Regions from separate parts of the Mesorhizobium sp. M1342 genome, predicted to be linked through region 1. Evidence: riboswitches for the same ligand, from Rfam matches in the RefSeq annotation. Region 1 holds a riboswitch; each other region holds the start of a gene.
The links. A riboswitch is a leader RNA that binds a small molecule or an ion and turns the genes downstream of it on or off. The one in region 1 is predicted to bind thiamine pyrophosphate.
Positions count from the first base shown of each region.

Region 2: it holds a riboswitch for thiamine pyrophosphate, as region 1 does, so the genes downstream of both, NKH06_RS04465 (YkoF family thiamine/hydroxymethylpyrimidine-binding protein) here and thiB (thiamine ABC transporter substrate binding subunit) in region 1, are expected to answer to the same signal.
Region 3: it holds a riboswitch for thiamine pyrophosphate, as region 1 does, so the genes downstream of both, thiC (phosphomethylpyrimidine synthase ThiC) here and thiB (thiamine ABC transporter substrate binding subunit) in region 1, are expected to answer to the same signal.

Region 1 covers NZ_JAMYLI010000013.1:40,075-45,677, reverse strand. The annotation lists gene NKH06_RS15270 (ABC-F family ATP-binding cassette domain-containing protein) at 1-1,589, opposite strand, end outside; gene NKH06_RS15265 (thiamine diphosphokinase) at 1,591-2,250, opposite strand; TPP riboswitch at 2,338-2,452, shown strand; gene thiB (thiamine ABC transporter substrate binding subunit) at 2,496-3,494, shown strand; gene thiP (thiamine/thiamine pyrophosphate ABC transporter permease) at 3,738-5,357, shown strand; gene thiQ (thiamine ABC transporter ATP-binding protein) at 5,350-5,603, shown strand, end outside.
Region 2 covers NZ_JAMYLI010000003.1:230,569-236,171, forward strand. The annotation lists gene NKH06_RS04440 (glycosyltransferase family 39 protein) at 1-856, shown strand, start outside; gene msrA (peptide-methionine (S)-S-oxide reductase MsrA) at 989-1,507, shown strand; gene NKH06_RS04450 (hypothetical protein) at 1,533-1,766, shown strand; gene NKH06_RS04455 (formyltransferase family protein) at 1,897-2,928, shown strand; gene NKH06_RS04460 (RodZ family helix-turn-helix domain-containing protein) at 2,973-3,293, opposite strand; TPP riboswitch at 3,489-3,602, shown strand; gene NKH06_RS04465 (YkoF family thiamine/hydroxymethylpyrimidine-binding protein) at 3,593-4,201, shown strand; gene NKH06_RS04470 (ABC transporter permease) at 4,297-5,058, shown strand; gene NKH06_RS04475 (ABC transporter ATP-binding protein) at 5,055-5,603, shown strand, end outside.
Region 3 covers NZ_JAMYLI010000044.1:26,893-32,495, reverse strand. The annotation lists gene thiO (glycine oxidase ThiO) at 1-976, opposite strand, end outside; gene thiS (sulfur carrier protein ThiS) at 1-6, opposite strand, end outside; gene thiC (phosphomethylpyrimidine synthase ThiC) at 973-2,808, opposite strand; TPP riboswitch at 2,912-3,028, opposite strand; gene NKH06_RS30170 (ATP-grasp domain-containing protein) at 3,252-4,556, opposite strand; gene hemA (5-aminolevulinate synthase) at 5,127-5,603, opposite strand, start outside.

The DNA.
Region 1 (5,603 bases):
TTCTTCGCCGGCCCCTTTGGCGCGGCCGCTTCACTTCTGGTCGTCACTGGCGCTTCGCCGTTTTCGGCCTTCGCACGCGCCTTGCGGTCGTCCAGCCTGGTGCCGCCGCGCTGCGCCAGCATGTCGGAGTAGCCGCCGGCATATTCGATCCAGCGGCCTTCACCATCCGGCGCGATCAGGCTGGTCACGGTGCGGTCGAGGAAATCGCGATCGTGGCTGACCAGGATGACGGTGCCGGCAAAGCCGGCGACCAGTTCCTGCAGCAGTTCCAGCGTCTCCATATCGAGATCGTTGGTCGGCTCGTCGAGCACCAGAAGGTTTGCCGGCCGCGCCAGCACCCGCGCCAGCAAGAGCCGTGCCCGTTCTCCGCCGGACAACTCGCGCACCGGCGTGCGTGCCTGCTCCGGCTTGAACAGGAAATCCTTCATGTAGGAGACGACGTGGCGCTGCTCGCCATTGATGACGAGGTTCTCGCCGCGCCCGTCGGTGAGATATTGCGCCAGCGTCTCCTGCGGGTCGACCGCCTCGCGCTTCTGGTCGAGCGTGGCGATCTCCAGATTGGTGCCGAGCCGCACCGAACCGGCGTCCGGCTTCATCTCGCCGGTCAGCATCTTCAAGAGCGTCGTCTTGCCGGCGCCGTTCGGCCCGACCAGGCCGACGCGATCGCCGCGCTGGATGCGGGTCGAAAGCCCCTTGACCACGGTGAGATCGCCAAAGCTCTTCTCGATGTTCTTCGCCTCGATCACCAGCTTGCCGGACTCGGCGGCGTCGCTCGCCACCATGGTCGCCGACCCTTCGGCACCGCGATGGCCGCGAAAACGCTGGCGCATGGTCTGCAACTCGCCGAGCCGGCGCATGTTTCGCTTGCGCCGCGCCGTCACGCCGTAGCGCAGCCAATGCTCTTCGCGAACGATCTGGCGGCCGAGTTTATGCTGCTCGCGCTCTTCTTCCTCCAGGACCAGGTCGCGCCATTCCTCGAAATGGCCAAAGCCCTTGTCCAGCCTGCGGGTCTGGCCGCGATCGAGCCAGATGGTGGCGCGCGACACACGTTCGAGAAAGCGGCGGTCGTGCGAGATGACGATCAGTGCCGAGGAGGTGCGGATGAGTTCTTCTTCCAGCCATTCGATGACCGAGAGGTCGAGATGGTTGGTCGGCTCATCGAGCAGCAGGATGTCTGGCTCCGGCGCCATCACGCGGGCAAGGGCAGCACGCCTCGCCTCGCCGCCCGACAGATCATTCGGACGTTCCTCACCCGACAGTCCGAGATGCTCCATCAGATAGCTGGCTCGGTAGGGATCGTCGGCGGGGCCAAGCCCGGCCTCGACATAGGCGCGGACGGTGGCAAAGCCCTCCATGTCCGGCATCTGCGGCAAATAGCGGATAGTTGCCGAAGGCTGGCGGAACACCTCGCCGTCCTGCGGCTCGATCAGGCCAGCGGCGATCTTCAGCAGGGTCGACTTGCCCGACCCGTTGCGGCCGACCAGTGCAATCTTGTCGCCGGCCGAAGCCGTCAAGGCGGCGCCGTCGAGCAGCGGCGTGCCGCCGAAGGTCAGTTTTATCCCGTCGAGGTTGAGAAGAGGCGGGGCCATGTCAGCTTTCAGGTAAGGGATAGGGATGAGCGAGCAGCATCGCGCGGCCATGGCCGAGCGCGATTTCGAGGCGGCCCCCGGTCTTGTCGGACTTGACCTCGTTGGAGATGGTCAGCGACGAACCGAACGCCACCTTGACGTGGTTCAGCGGCCATTTGGCGCCGGTGACGGTCAGGCCGGCGAGCTCGGAAAAGCCGAGCACCGAAAACAGCGTGCCATCGGCATAGTCGAAGCCGGCCGTTCCGCGCAGCAGCGGGATGCCTTCCTGGGCGCCGCTGGTCAGGAGCACATCAGTCCCGGCCTCGGCCAGCCGCAGGGCAAGCGCCAGATGCAGGAAAGCGTGGTCGGCGCGCTTGCCGCCGAAAGCACCTGCGAGCACCAGGCGGGTCGCGCCGCGCTCGAGTGCGGCGGCAATGGCCAGTTCGCCATCGGTCTGGTCCTTTTCCGCCGGGAAGGTCCGGCGCGGCACGGAAGCGAGATCGTCAGGCAGCTCGGCTGGCACGGAATCGAAATCGCCCACCCACAGTTCGGGCACGAGACCCAGCAGCCGCGCATGCCCGATGCCGGCGTCGGCGGCGATGACGCGGGAGCCTTCGGCCTGGCGGTCGAGCCGTGGCGTGCGGATGAGATCGCCGCCAAGCAGGATGGTGAATGTGCTCATATCGTGTGGCCCTTACCAGCCCGGCACGGGAAACGGAAGGCGGCAAACTCCCACTTGCATGGGGGATCGGCCCGGCCTATGTGTCGAAACGCTCTAACGGGGTGCCGGACGCGATCTTCGCGGACCGGCTGAGAGGCAGTCTCGCCAACCCGCTGAACCTGATCCGGTTTGTACCGGCGGAGGGATTAGACGTTTCGGACAGTCCGACGCCTCAATTCCTTTCAATTCGAACGAAGGAGGCGCCGATGCGCACGCATTTATACGCTCTAGTCTCAGCAATGGCCGTGGTCCTGTCCGGACCGGCCTTGGCCAAGGACAAACTCACCGTCTACACCTATGAGAGCTTTACCGCCGACTGGGGTCCGGGTCCCGTGGTGAAGAAGGAGTTCGAGGCCGAATGCGGCTGCGATGTCGAGTTCGTCTCGGTCGCCGACGGCGTCGCGCTGCTCAACCGCGTCAGATTGGAAGGCGCGTCGACCAAGGCCGATATCGTGCTTGGCCTCGACACCAATCTCACCGCCGATGCCAAGGCGTCAGGCTTGTTCGCGCCGCATGGCGGCGTAACTGATGTCAACGTGCCGGGTGGCTGGAGCGACGATACTTTTGTCCCCTTTGACTACGGATATTTCGCTGTCGTCTACGACTCCGAGAAGCTGAAGAACCCGCCGAAAAGCCTGAAAGAACTGGTCGAGGGCAGTGCCGATGACAAGATCGTCATCCAGGATCCGCGCACCTCCACGCCGGGCCTCGGTCTGCTTCTGTGGGTCAAGTCGGTCTATGGCGACAAGGCGCCCGAGGCCTGGGCCAAGCTCAAGGCGAAAGTGCTGACCGTGACGCCGGGCTGGAGCGAGGCCTATGGGCTGTTCACCAAGGGCGAGGCGCCGATGGTGCTGTCCTACACGACGTCGCCGGCCTACCACATGGTCGCCGAGAAGACAGAGCGCTATCAGGCAGCGTCGTTCGAGGAGGGCGAGTATTTGCAGATAGAAGTCGCGGGTATCACCACGGCGGGGGCCAAGAACCCGCTGGCGGCCAAGTTCATCGCCTTCATGACCGGGCCGAAATTCCAGGATGCCATCCCCGAGACCAACTGGATGTTCCCGGCCGGCAAGACCGACAAGCCGCTCAATCCGGCCTTCGACAAATTGGTCAAGCCGACCAAGACCTTGCTGTTCAGCCCCGACGAGGTCGCCGCCAACCGCAAGGCCTGGGTCGATGAGTGGCTGGCGGTGATGAGCAAGTAGGCTTGCGAGTTCTTTTGATGTTCGCGCCACTCCACCCCCCTCTGGCCTGCCGGCCATCTCCCCCTCAAGGGGGGAGATTGGCAGTGTCGTTGCTGGTTATAGTCCGGCAACGTTGGAGACTAGCGGAAGCATGGGTGACGGCCGATCTCCTCCCTGGAGGGGGAGAAGTCCGGCAGGACGGAGGGGGGCGCCAAGGAACGCAATCCTTTGTAATTGCCGCGATGGAAAGAATGGTGGTCCAGCGTGCAACGCGCGTCTGACCCCCGCATCACCGCTGGCACCCTCGCGCTCGCTGCAATCGCGCTGCTGATCGGCGGCGCGTTTGCTGGCCTGCTTTTCGAGGGCGCCCATGATTTCTCGGGCGCCTGGGCAACCTTCGATCCCTATCTGCTTCGCGTCATTCGCTTCACGCTCTGGCAAGCGGCGCTCTCGACGCTGCTTTCGGTCATCCCGGCGCTGTTCGTGGCGCGCGCTCTGTCGCGACATCCACGTTTCTTCGGTCGCGCCTTCATCCTGCAGATATTCGCCGTGCCGTTGGCGCTGCCGGCTATTGTCGCAGCACTCGGCATCCTGGCGCTTTATGGCCGTGCCGGCTATTTCGCCGGCGTGTTTGCTGTGATCGGCGGGGGAAGCTGGCCGGGCATCTATGGCCTGTCCGGCATCCTCGTCGCCCATGTCTTCTTCAACCTGCCGCTGGCGACGCGGCTGTTCCTCGAGGCGCTGCAGACCATACCGGCCGACCAATGGCGGTTGGCGAGCCAGCTCGGCATGGCGGCGCGGCCGGCGTTCCGGCTGATCGAATGGCCAACGCTGCGCGCCGCACTGCCCGGCGTCGCCGGGCTGGTGTTCATGCTCTGCATCACATCCTTCACCATCGTGCTGACGCTCGGCGGCGGGCCGGCCGCGACGACGCTTGAGGTCGGCATCTACCAGGCGCTGCGCTTCGATTTCGATCCCGCGCGGGCCGTTACACTGACGCTGTTGCAGATCGCCTTGACCTTTATCGTTGTGCTGGCCCTGACGCGCCTGGGCGCCAATGTGGTCGGCGACACCAATTTGCCGGTCGCGCAACGCCGCTATCTCTCGGTCAATCGGAGCGAGACCTGGTTGAACGCGCTAGTCATCATCCTGGCGCTGCTGTTCGTCGTTGGGCCGATGGCGGCAACCGTGGTGGCCGGGTTGGGTGCGGACCTCGGCCGTTTGGCCAGGGAGGCCACCGTCCGGCAGGCAACGCTGACCAGCGCAGCGCTCGCCTTCCTGTCGGCGCTGCTTTCGGTGATGCTGTCGCTGGCGCTGACCATGGCGCGGCGGGCACTGGCGCTGAACCGCCGTGCCGGCGCAAAGACACTGCTCGAACGCGCCACCGATACAGGCGCCGGTTTTGTCCTTGTCGTGCCGCCGACCGTCGTCGGCGCCGGCTGGTTCCTGTTGCTGCGCCATGCCGGCGATGTCTTTGCCATCGCCCCGGTCATGGTCGTCACCGTCAATGCGGTGATGGCGATGCCGTTCGCCCTGCGCGCCGTGCGTCCCGCCTATGATGCGGCGAGCGAGCGTCACGAACGGCTCTGCGCACTGCTCGGCATTGCGGGCTGGAACCGGCTGATGCTGGTCGACTGGCCGTCGCTGCGGCGACCGCTCGCCACGGCCTTCGCTTTCGCCATGGCGCTGTCGCTCGGCGATCTCGGTGTCATTGCCCTGTTCGGCAGTGATTCCGTGCAGACATTGCCCTACCTTCTTCTGGCACGGATGGGCAGCTACCGCACCGAGGATGCCGCCGGCCTGGCACTGCTGCTCGGCTTCGTCTGTCTCGCGTTGATCGTGGCGGCGCACTGGCTGGGAAGGGAGAAGGTCCGCGATGCGTGAGAGGGCGGCCAACAGGCTCGAAAAGGGCGCGCCGGTGCGGCTAGACAATGTGTCGTTCAGTTATGGCAGCTATGGCGATGCGCCACTTGTCTTCGACGTCGAGTTCGCCACGGCGAAGATCACCGCCATCATGGGCCCGAGCGGTTCGGGCAAGTCGACACTGCTCAATCTGGTCGCCGGCTTCGAGACCCCACAATCGGGCCGCGTGCTGATCGGCGGGGCCGATGTCAGCACCGAGCCGGCCTC
Region 2 (5,603 bases), on a different contig from region 1:
GCTGGCCGTCCAGCTCTACCGCATCGATTTCCTGCCGCTGACCTATGTCGCCGGCCGCGATGAATGGGTGTTGGTCCACCGCGCCCGCCTTTACTATATCGGTGTCCAAATGGCGGGGCTCTGCGGCTTATTGCTGGTGCTGTCGATATCGGGGCTGTTGCGGCGTTCGCCCGCGCCGGAACAGCCCATCGAGAGCGGCGCGCTGGCCTATCTCGTGTGGATGGGGCTTGGTCCGGCGGTGCTTGTCATGGTGGCTTCGCTGTTCACCGGCGCCGGCGAGGCGTGGGGCGCGCCGATGTACAATCTGGTCGGCGTTGTGGCGCTCGCCTTGCTGGGTCATCGGCTCGGCGCCGTCGAACTGCGACGGCTGGCGATCTGCGCGTTCGCCTGCATCCTCGGCATGTCCGGTGCCTATGCGGGCATCCGCTGGACGAGTTGCAATTTGCGCGGGCGCATGGATGCCGTCTGCTGGCCAGCGCGGCAGATTTCGGACGAAGCCGAGGCGGTCTGGCACGCGGCGGTGCCCGGTCGGCTCGACATCGTCGGCGGCGATACCCGCATCGCGTTGCTGGCGGGCCTCAACGCCTATGACAAGCCGTCGATCTTCACCGACCTCGACATGCGGCTCGCCCCCTGGATCACCAGCCAGCGGCTGCGCGATCACGGCATGCTCCTGGTCTGGCCCGGGAGCGGCGTGCCACCTCGGCTGCTGGCGTGGCTGGGCAACATCCCCGTCAAGACCGTTCTTTTCGACTGGTCGCTCAGGGCACCACCGGTGGCGATCAGCTTTGCCGCCATTCCGCCTGGCATGAAGCTACCGGGTTTGATCGACAGGCTCGCCCAAACGAGCAACTGAAGTAGATCCACCGCGTCCGCTGGACGAAGCAGGTGACAATGCCCATTTATGGCGAGACCACTTGCTTTTACGCAATTCCAGACGGAAAACCGCTACACACTTTTCCTGGAATTGCTTTTGAGGAGACGTGACATGGCGACTTCGACCGAACGTGCAGTCCTTGCCGGCGGCTGTTTCTGGGGCATGCAGGATTTGATACGGCGCTATCCCGGCGTCATCTCCACCCGTGTCGGCTACAGCGGCGGCGACGTGCTCAACGCCACCTACCGCAACCACGGCACCCACGCAGAAGCCATCGAGATCAATTTCGATCCGGCCATCATAAGCTTTCGCACGCTGCTGGAACGCTTTTTCCAGATCCACGATCCGACGACCCGCAACCGCCAGGGCAACGATGTCGGGACGAGTTATCGCTCGGCGATCTATTACACCAGCGACGAACAGAAGCGCGTCGCCGAGGACACCATCGCCGATGTCGATGCCTCGGGCCTGTGGCCGGGCAAGGTCGTCACCGAAGTCGCACCCGTTGGTCCATTCTGGGAAGCCGAGCCCGAGCATCAGGACTATCTGGAGAAATATCCCGACGGATACACCTGCCACTTCGTCAGGCCAGGCTGGAAGCTGCCGGTTCGCGAGACGGCGGTTTCGTAGATTTGCAACTGCGATTTGCCCTGCATTGCTGCTCGACGGTGTCGTCGAGCAGATCATCGCATCCAAACCCCTTTCGGTCAGCGCGGCTTGTCGCGTCGGTGAAGCCATCGAGCTTTCACCAATGTGCGAAAGCGCCCTTCGAACACCTTCGTCAACGGCGAATGCGGATGCGGTAGGCAAACACGGTCAGGCGGTTGACAGCCTGCCGTATCGCGGTCCAACTGCGCAGGAAGAGTTGATTTCGGGAGACGGGCCGTGAAAAAAGTTTACGAAAAGCCAGTGTTTGTAAAACGCGAGCGTCTTTCGGTTGTCACTGCCTTGGCATCGCCTTCCACTCAGCCGACCTGACAAGCTCGCCCTGACCTGTCGGCCCGTTTGAGCCGCCGAAGATGAGGCCGATCGAATCGACCGATCACTCGGAGCCGATCACAGCCGTTTTTGTCCTCGATATCTCTAACTATACGGGGCCTCTGCTCGCCGGCTGGCTAGAGGCTGGAAATGCAATTGGCGCGATCATCGTGCCCGGGTTCCGGCGTCGTCCCACCGGTTTCAGCATTGGCAATTTCCGGCGAAGGCTTCAACGCAAGCTGCTGCTCAGGCGGTTTATCGGTAACACGCCTGTCAAGTTGATCGAATTTGGCCGCCCTTACGATTGGAATGCGCTTGGTCGGCAATTGTCTGACGTCCGCGCCGATGTGCTGGTCTGCTACACTTTGCCTGTCTTGATCCCTCAAGAGGTTCTTGGCCATTTTTCCAAAGGCGGGGTCAACCTCCACCCGGCGCTGCTCCCCGACTATCGAGGGCCCCACCCGATCCAGCGCTTGGCCGTGGACGGCCGGCATGCGGCTCATGGCGGCGTCACGCTCCACAAGATGTCCGCCGGTTTTGACGAGGGTGACATTCTCGGGCAGGTGCCGTTTTCCGAAGCTGACTGGACATCGAGAGAAGCCCTGGTCGACAGCACGGCAACCGCTATGCGGATTCTGGTGAGCGAGGCGGTGCCGACCTACTGCCGGGGGCTGTTGTCAGGAATGCCGCAACCGAAAGGCGATTTCGTCTGGGCGCGGCTTCAGCCCAGCCACCTGATAATCTCGCCGGCCATGTCGGTCGAGCATGTTGTACGGCTATGGCATGTGCTTGGCCTTCTGCCAGGCATCTATCTTGAAATCGGAACGCGCAAAGTCAGGCTGGGATTCCAGATCAGAAGGCTGGGGCCCTGCACAGGAAAGGCCCCGGTCAGGCGGTGGGGAACAGTGGAATTTGATCTCGCCAACGGTCGGGTCCTGTATTTTACCTACGGTAGAGTGCTCAAACGGCTGCTCAATTCGAAACACCTATTTTCGCGCCCGCCCGCCGGGAGACCCGCTCCAGAAATCCGGCTGTTCGGCAAAGCGCGTGCTGCGGACCAGAAAAACGGATGAAGTCGCTGGGCGATGCCCAGCGGCTTCATCCGTTTGCGACGTGGTTACTTGCCACAATGATTATCGTTTACCGTTGGCGCCGTCGCGTTACCATCGGCGTCCGGCTGCGCGCCTTGCGGGTTGGTCGGGCAATTCTGATCCGCGTTCGAATTCATGTCCCCTACCGTGCCAGTCGTGCTGTTGGTCGTGCCCGGGTCGACAGTGTCCGGCTCGATCGTATTCGGGGAAGCCGGCGTGTTCGGCTCAACCGTCACCGACTTGCCGCTGCCGCTTCCATTTGCGTTGTTGCTGCCGGCGCTTTGCGCCATGGCTGACGTGGCCAGACCAATGGTGAGAACCGAAGCTGCGAGGATTTTCATGAACATGGTTTGTCTCCATTTCTGTGAAGTCGTCGCTTATTTTCTACGAAAGTGATCGCGTTGCGACTGTGGGGACAACCGGTCGCGGCGGCGAAGGTTCCCGACAAAATTCCGCTCAGGCGCACCGTGACTGGCGCAATGCTTTTGGCGCAGTGCTCTGAAAAAACGGCTTTCCCTTGAACTCGAATGATGCTTTAAGGCGCACATCCACAGGGGTGCTCCGTACGGTCGGGGCTGAGACGGGGGCGGCAAGCCCACAGACCCTAGAAGCTGATCTGGGTAATACCAGCGGAGCGAGGCGGGCGATGTTTTCAGGCGCACAGATTTCCCTATACCCCATGACCGACGATTTCGTCGGTGTCATTCTTGGCGCGCTCGGTGCGCTCGATCCCTGGCGCGACAAGCTCAGGATCGAGACCGACGACATCTCGACCTTGCTGGTCGGGTCGCCCGAAGTGCTGTTTCCCGCCATGCGCGACCTCTTCGTGGCGGCGGCACGTAGCGGCAAACATTGCGTGTTGTCGGCCACCATCTCGCGCGGGTGCCCTGGCGAGCCGGATGATCCGATCTGCCGCTCCGATGCACTTGGCGGGCCTGTCGGGCCACTCGGCCCGCGCAAGGATGCGGCCATCGCGGCGGTGCGCAATGCTGCTGCCACCGGCCAGCCGGCGGCGGCGCAGTTCTCGCTCTATGTGATGGGCACCGACGACCACATGGACGAGATCTACGGCTGCATCGATTTTCTCAAGCAGTCCGGCGTCTATGAGCGTTCCAAGCATTTCTGCACGAAACTGCGCGGTGATGCCGGTGCGATCTTTTCGGCGCTGGACGAGGCCTTCTGCCGCTTCGGACCAGGCGCCGGCCACGTAACCCTCGACGTCACGGTCTCGGCCAACAGCCCGTCGGCTGTCTGAAGCTGCCGCCGCCTCCGCGCGGCCGTCAAAGGTTATCTCCCGTGGTCTCATCATCATTCGCTTCGCGCCCGATCGCGGGCCTTCTTGTCAAGGCAATGCCGGCCATGATCTCGGTCGGTTTGCTCCTAGTGGCGTGGGAGCTTTATGCCACCTATTCCGGCATCAGGCCGACGATACTGCCGGCGCCGTCGCGCGTTTTCGAGCAAGCGCTGCTCAATCGCCAGGCGCTGGCCGACAACGCCATTCCGACCATCGGCGCCACGCTGCTCGGCTTTGCCTGTTCGCTCAGCGCCGCCTTCGTGCTGTCGATGCTGGTCGACTTCTTCCAGCCGCTGCGGCGTGCGCTGTTTCCCGTCTTAATCGTCAGCCAGACCTTGCCGCTGGTGGCCATCGCGCCGCTGGTGGTGCTGTGGTTCGGCTTCGGGCTGGCGCCCAAGATCATGCTGGTGGCGCTGGTTACCTTCTTTCCGATGCTGGTTGCATTGGTCGAGGGTTATGAGTCGACCGAGGCCGAGATCGGGCAAATGCTGCGCGCCATGGGGGCAGGGCGCTGGCGCATCTTCGTGCTGGCACGGCTGCCTTCGGCGCTGCCCTATTTCTTCGCTGGCTTGAGGATCTCCATCACCTACGCCGTGGTCGGCGCGATCTTCGCCGAATATGCGGGGGCCGCGAAGGGGCTGGGCATCTACATGCTCAACGTCAAGAACAATTTCCGTCCTGACCTGGTTCTTGCCGCCGTCGGAGTGAGCGCTGCCCTGACCCTTGTCCTGTTCGGGTTGACTGTACTGCTGCAGCGCCTTGCGATGCCCTGGGAGCGGGCCGGCAAGGAAACCGCCGGGAAGGGAGCCTGGCGATGAGCCGGCTGGAACTGCGGTATGTGCGCAAGGCGTTCGGTGGGCTCGACGTGCTGGCCGATATTTCGCTTAGCGTCGGCGCTGGTGAATTCGTCTCGATCCTTGGACCCTCGGGCGCCGGCAAATCGACGCTCTTCCAGCTTCTGACCGGCGCCGAGCATGGCGAGGGCGAGATGTTGTTCGACGGCGCGCCGCTCGACGACCACGGCAGGCATTTCGCCTTCATGCCGCAGCGTGACGCGCTGATGCCGTGGCGGCGCATCCTCGACAACGCGACGCTCGGGCTCGAAGTCCAAGGCATGAGGAGACAGGCGGCGCGGGTGCGCGTTGCGCCGTTGTTTGCCGAATTCGGGCTTGCCGGCTTCGAGCGGCATTTTCCAGCGCAACTGTCCGGCGGTATGCGCCAGCGCGCGGCCTTGCTGCGCACGGTGGTGCAGCAACGCGACATGCTTTTGCTCGACGAGCCGTTCGGCGCGCTCGACGCGCTGACCCGCACGGCCATGCAGCGCTGGCTGGAACAGATGTGGCGGCATCATCGCTGGACGGCG
Region 3 (5,603 bases), on a different contig from region 1:
TTTCATGAGCAAGCTCCTTGGTTCTGTCTTGAGTGAAAACCAGGTCGGCAGCCTGGCGCGCCATGGCGGGAGCCAGGAGAAAACCGTGACGATAGAGCCCGTTGATCGCGATGATTTCACCCTTGGTTTCGACGCGCGGCAAGTTGTCGGCAAAGGCTGGGCGGACGCCGACACCGGTTTCAACGATCTCGGCCTCGCCAAAGGCCGGGTGGAGGGCATAGGCGGTACCCAGCAGCTCCATTATGGAACGCGCCGTCACCGGTCCGGCACTCTGGCTTTCAATCATCGTCGCTCCGATCATGAAACGGTGATCGGTGCGCGGCACGGCATAAAGCGGAAAGCGTGGATGAAGCAAACGGACCGGCCGCGACAGCGAGACATCAGGCGTGCGAAGAATCAGCATTTCGCCGCGAACACCGCGCAGCCTGTCATCGGCCGCTGCCATTCCCATACAGTCTATCTGACGGGCGAAACCCGAAACAGGCCGGGCGTCGCAGCCGAAGTGGAATTTGACACCCATGGTCGCAAGCTTGTCATGAAGTGCCGCCATCGCCGGGCGTGGGTCGAGGTGAGCCTCATCGGCGAACAGCAATCCGCGGCGGAAGCGGCCGGCTAAGTCGGGCTCCAGCAAGGCAATTTCATCTTCCTCGACGCGCCGATAGCCCGTCGTGCGGCTGGCGAACCGGTCGAGCTCGCCCGCATCGCGCGGCGCGGCCAAGACCAGCGTTCCCCGTCGTGCTACCAAGCCTGGCGTTGCGGCGTCCCACCAGTCGGCGGCGTCGCTTCCGAGATCCAGCACCGGCTGCTCGGCGCTTTCACGCTCGCACCACGGCGCCAACATGCCACCGGCGAACCACGACGCATTGCCCCCAAGGGCAGGCCTTGTCTCGGCAACGGTAACCGCCGCGCCGCGTGCGGCGAACTCGAAGGCGGCGGTGAGGCCAGCAACGCCCGCTCCTTTGACCAAGACCTTCATGATGGCTCACGTGGCTGAGGTATGAGCGGTGCCCCGGTCTCGTCCGCCGGCAGGTAGAGATCACCGCCCTCGCGGTATTTCGCCGCCATCGCCGCCATGCCCTCTTTCTGCGCCTCGGCACGGATGTCGTGAGAGATACGCATCGAGCAGAATTTCGGTCCGCACATCGAGCAGAAATGCGCCACCTTGTGCGCTTCCTTGGGCAAAGTCTGGTCGTGGAAGGACCGCGCCGTTTCCGGATCGAGCGACAGGTTGAACTGGTCCTCCCAGCGGAACTCGAAGCGCGCGCGGGAAAGCGCATCATCCCTGACTTTCGCTGCCGGATGGCCCTTCGCCAGGTCGGCGGCGTGGGCGGCGATCTTGTAGGTGATCACGCCGATCTTGACGTCGTTGCGATCGGGAAGGCCGAGATGCTCCTTGGGCGTGACGTAGCAGAGCATGGCGGTGCCGAACCAGCCGATCATCGCGGCGCCAATGCCTGAGGTGATGTGGTCATAGCCCGGCGCGATGTCGGTCGTCAGCGGTCCAAGCGTATAGAACGGCGCCTCGCCGCAGACGGCGAGTTGCTTGTCCATGTTCGCCTTGATTTTGTGCATCGGCACGTGGCCAGGCCCCTCGATCATCACCTGGCAATCCTTCGCCCAGGCGATCTGCGTCAGCTCGCCGAGCGTTTCCAACTCGGCGAACTGCGCCGCGTCGTTGGCATCGGCGATCGAGCCCGGACGAAGGCCGTCGCCGAGCGAGAAGGAGACGTCGTAGGCTCTGGCGATGTCGCAGATCTCCGCGAAGTGCTCGTAGAGGAAGCTCTCCCGGTGATGGTGCAGGCACCATTTGGCCATGATCGAGCCGCCGCGCGAGACGATACCCGTCACCCGGTCGACGGTCAGCGGGATGTAATGCAGCCGCACGCCGGCGTGGATGGTGAAATAGTCGACGCCTTGCTCGGCCTGTTCGATCAGCGTGTCGCGGTAGACCTCCCAGGTCAGATCCTCGGCAATGCCGCCGACCTTTTCGAGCGCCTGGTAGAGCGGCACCGTGCCGATCGGCACCGGCGCGTTGCGCACGATCCAGTCGCGGATGTTGTGGATGTTGCGGCCGGTCGACAGGTCCATCACCGTATCGGCGCCCCAGCGGATCGCCCACACCATCTTTTCGACCTCTTCCGCCATCGACGATGTGACGGCGGAGTTGCCGATATTGGCGTTGATCTTGACCAGGAAATTGCGGCCGATGATCATTGGCTCGCTCTCGGGATGGTTGATGTTGGCGGGGATGATCGCCCGTCCGCGCGCCACCTCGTCACGCACGAATTCGGGCGTGACGAAATCGGGCAGCGTCGCGCCGAAAGCCTCGCCGTCGCGCTCAAGCTTGCCGCGCAGGATCTCGCGACCAAGGTTCTCGCGGATGGCGACGAACTCCATTTCGGGTGTGATGATGCCGGCGCGCGCGTAGGCAAGCTGCGTCACCGCCTTGCCTGCTTTGGCCCTGAGCGGTCGGTGGCGGATGGGAAATTCTGGCGTCAGGCGTTCGCCCGTCGCGAATCCGTTGTCCTCCGGCCGGACATGGCGGCCGTCGCAGACCTCGACATCGCCGCGCGCCAAGATCCATTCGTGGCGAAGCCGGGCCAGGCCTTTTTCGATGCTGGTTTCGACAGCCGGATCGGTATAGGGGCCCGACGGATCGTAGACGGTGACGGGCGGTTCGCCGGCTGTCGGATGGACGGAGATTTCGCGCATCGGCACCCTGATCTGCGGGTGGATGGCACCGGGCTTGTGGATCTTACGCGAAGCAGGCAGCGGCCCCGTTGAGACGGCTGGGGTGAGGGCATTCATCTTGAGGCTCCTTTGCTCATGCATTGGAGACCCAGTTCTGTGCCGGAAGGATGAAAAGACGCTTCTGTCGACCTGCCGAAACAGGACCTCGGGCGTGAACTCCCGCAGAGCGCTTGCACCGTCCCTACGCCAGTATGAACTGGATCAGGTTCAACGGGTCACTGCGCCGCGAAAGCCAGCAGTATCTCAGCCCCTTGCCGGGACTCCCCTGGTGAATGCCTCAAGTTGAACGGGCCGGCGTTGTCTTGTCAAGCGCATGTTCGTCCTGCGGCGGCGGTGGGCGGCATTCAAATTGGGCCCAAATTGGGCCGACGGCCTCGCCATGGGTCGCGGAGAAGTTCCGCGGGAGACAAGGCAGGTGTGGCCAAAGCTGCATTTGCCTCGTCAAACTTGATGTGACATTGACGTAGACGGAACTGCTGCGTTTCAAGGATCTTAAGCCGTCAATGCCTGATCGGAACAGAACTGGTGGGCCGCCCGAACGCCCCACAAACATCGTGCTCTCGATCACCTCTTATTGTCGCCGGAAAAGGGGTGATCGACCATTCGATCAAGTCGACCGCTCGCTGAAGGGCGCCCTCGGTTTCAGCACGGCTGGGCGAAGTGGCAATGACATGTCCAATCCAGTCTCGGAAATCCCCCTTCCTGACGATCGGTGTCTTGGGTTCAACATTCAATTTGACCTCGGCCACACCTGATATAGCAGCTGCCTGAGTGTCGCCACCAATCCAGTCGAGGGTGCCATCTTGATCAGGAAGCAGGAATCGCGCGGCCGCAGTATGCGAATGCTTTTTGCGCAGATCCCATTCCTCGCCAATGACAAGCTTGATGTGCTCGGTGACGAGGTCGACACCGTAAGCTAACTGGACCAGTTGAGGGTCGGGCGCGCCACTAAGACGCGGATTGACTTCAATGACAACTGGACCGCGTTTCGTGCACCGGAGTTCAATGTTAGTTGGCCCCCAGCCAAGGCCGAGAGCCCGCAAACAGCTCAGCGAAACATCGGCGATGCGCTCACGCTCCTGATCGGTTAGCAGGGCCGGATACGTCACCTCACGTATGACGAAATGGGGGAGGGGACCAAAGTCATTGGCGCAAATCGCAACGACCTCATTCCCCATAACATTAATGCTATAGAACGGGCCCTGTGCGAATTCTTCGACGAGTATTTTCGGTGTAGACCGCCATATGTGCTTTCCGCCCAATAGATGGGTCGTATGTTCGGCTACGTCTTCGAGGCTGCGGCACAATCGGACACCCATGCTGCCGCTGCCTACTGCCGGCTTAAGAATCACGGGCAGGCCGATCTCTGCAGCCGAGCTTTCTACCTCCGCCGCATTCGCTGCCAACCGATAGGCCGGTATTGGAACGCCGGCCTGCGCGAGGAGTTGGCGTTGCTTGAATTTGTCGCAGCTTCGTTCAATCGATTCAGGGTTCGGTCCCGGTAGATCGAAATGCCGGCAAAGCTTGCCAACTGTCGCATAGATCGATTCATGGTCCCCGGCAAAGCCAGTAATGCCAGCAATGTCGTGGGTAGCACGCAGCCGCGAACTTTCGCGGACCAACGCTTCGAGATTGCCAGTGTCGACACGGATTGCCTCAACGTTTTCCGCCGAAAGATAGTCGTACCGAGGTGGATCAGCCGTCAGAGTAATTGGATGAAGACCAAGACACTGAGCCGCTTGGACGTATAGCTGACCAGTACCCCTATGGCCTTCGACCAATATGAGCGCTCTTCTTCTTACCATTGCTGTTAATCCCGATGTTGCGTGCTGGCGGCGGTCCGAGGGTACCGGTGTCACTTTTGTGGCCGTGCCGGACCTCAGACTCGGGGTGCCGTACCATTGTCAACGACTGACGGTTGTAAAAATCTTGTAAATTGATTTGAAGGATCTGTTGCAGCGTTTTTGATTAGGGCGGCGTCGGAGGCTTGCTCCGTTCAAACCAGGTTAGCTGGGGTTGGTGTGTGATCCCGTGGGCCTGGGCGTGACCTACCCCTCGGGTAGGGCACGCCAAGCCACATCAAACTCGCAGCACAAGAACATGCGCTCTGGTCATACCGGCTCATGGTGAGCCCTGAATCTGGAACCGGCCCGATGTGTAAGCAGCGAGTCGTCAAACGGCCCCATTCAATCATGGAGTCACATCATTTAAGATCGCGAAAGCTGTCATTGCGGGTTACGGAACTGCTTTCCGATGACATTCGAAGATGCGATCGGGCGTCAGAACCGGATCGCTGACCGCCGCTTCCACCTCGGCGAGCCCGGCTGATATAATCAGGTCTGAGGCTGCGCGCCCTGTCGTTCCCAGCATTTACATTAGGCAGCCTTGCCAAGATTGTCCCGCAGCAGAACCTGCCTGAGCGCATCGACGAACGTCCGAATATCTGTCGTACTATGGGCAGGCGTAACCGTCACCCTGAACCGCTCGGTTCCCACCGGAACACTCGGCGCCAGAATTGGCTGAACGTATATTCCATGCTGATCCAGAAGCTGGCGGGACGCTTCCTTGCAACGGAATGGATCACCAATAGGCACAGGAATGATGTGGCTTCGGGTCGGCATGACGGGGATGCCCGCCTCTTTCAGCAATCCGATTAAAAGTTTCGTTTTCCGGTGCAGATCAATTCGTTCTGAATCTGAATCGCGAAGATGGCGCAGCGCTGCCAGCGCACCAGCCGCTAGCGCTGGCGCAAGCGCCGTGGTGAAAATGAAACCGATCGAGAAGCTTCGTATGCTGTCAACAATGGAGGCAGGTCCGGTCACATAACCCCCCATCGAGCCGAACGCCTTACC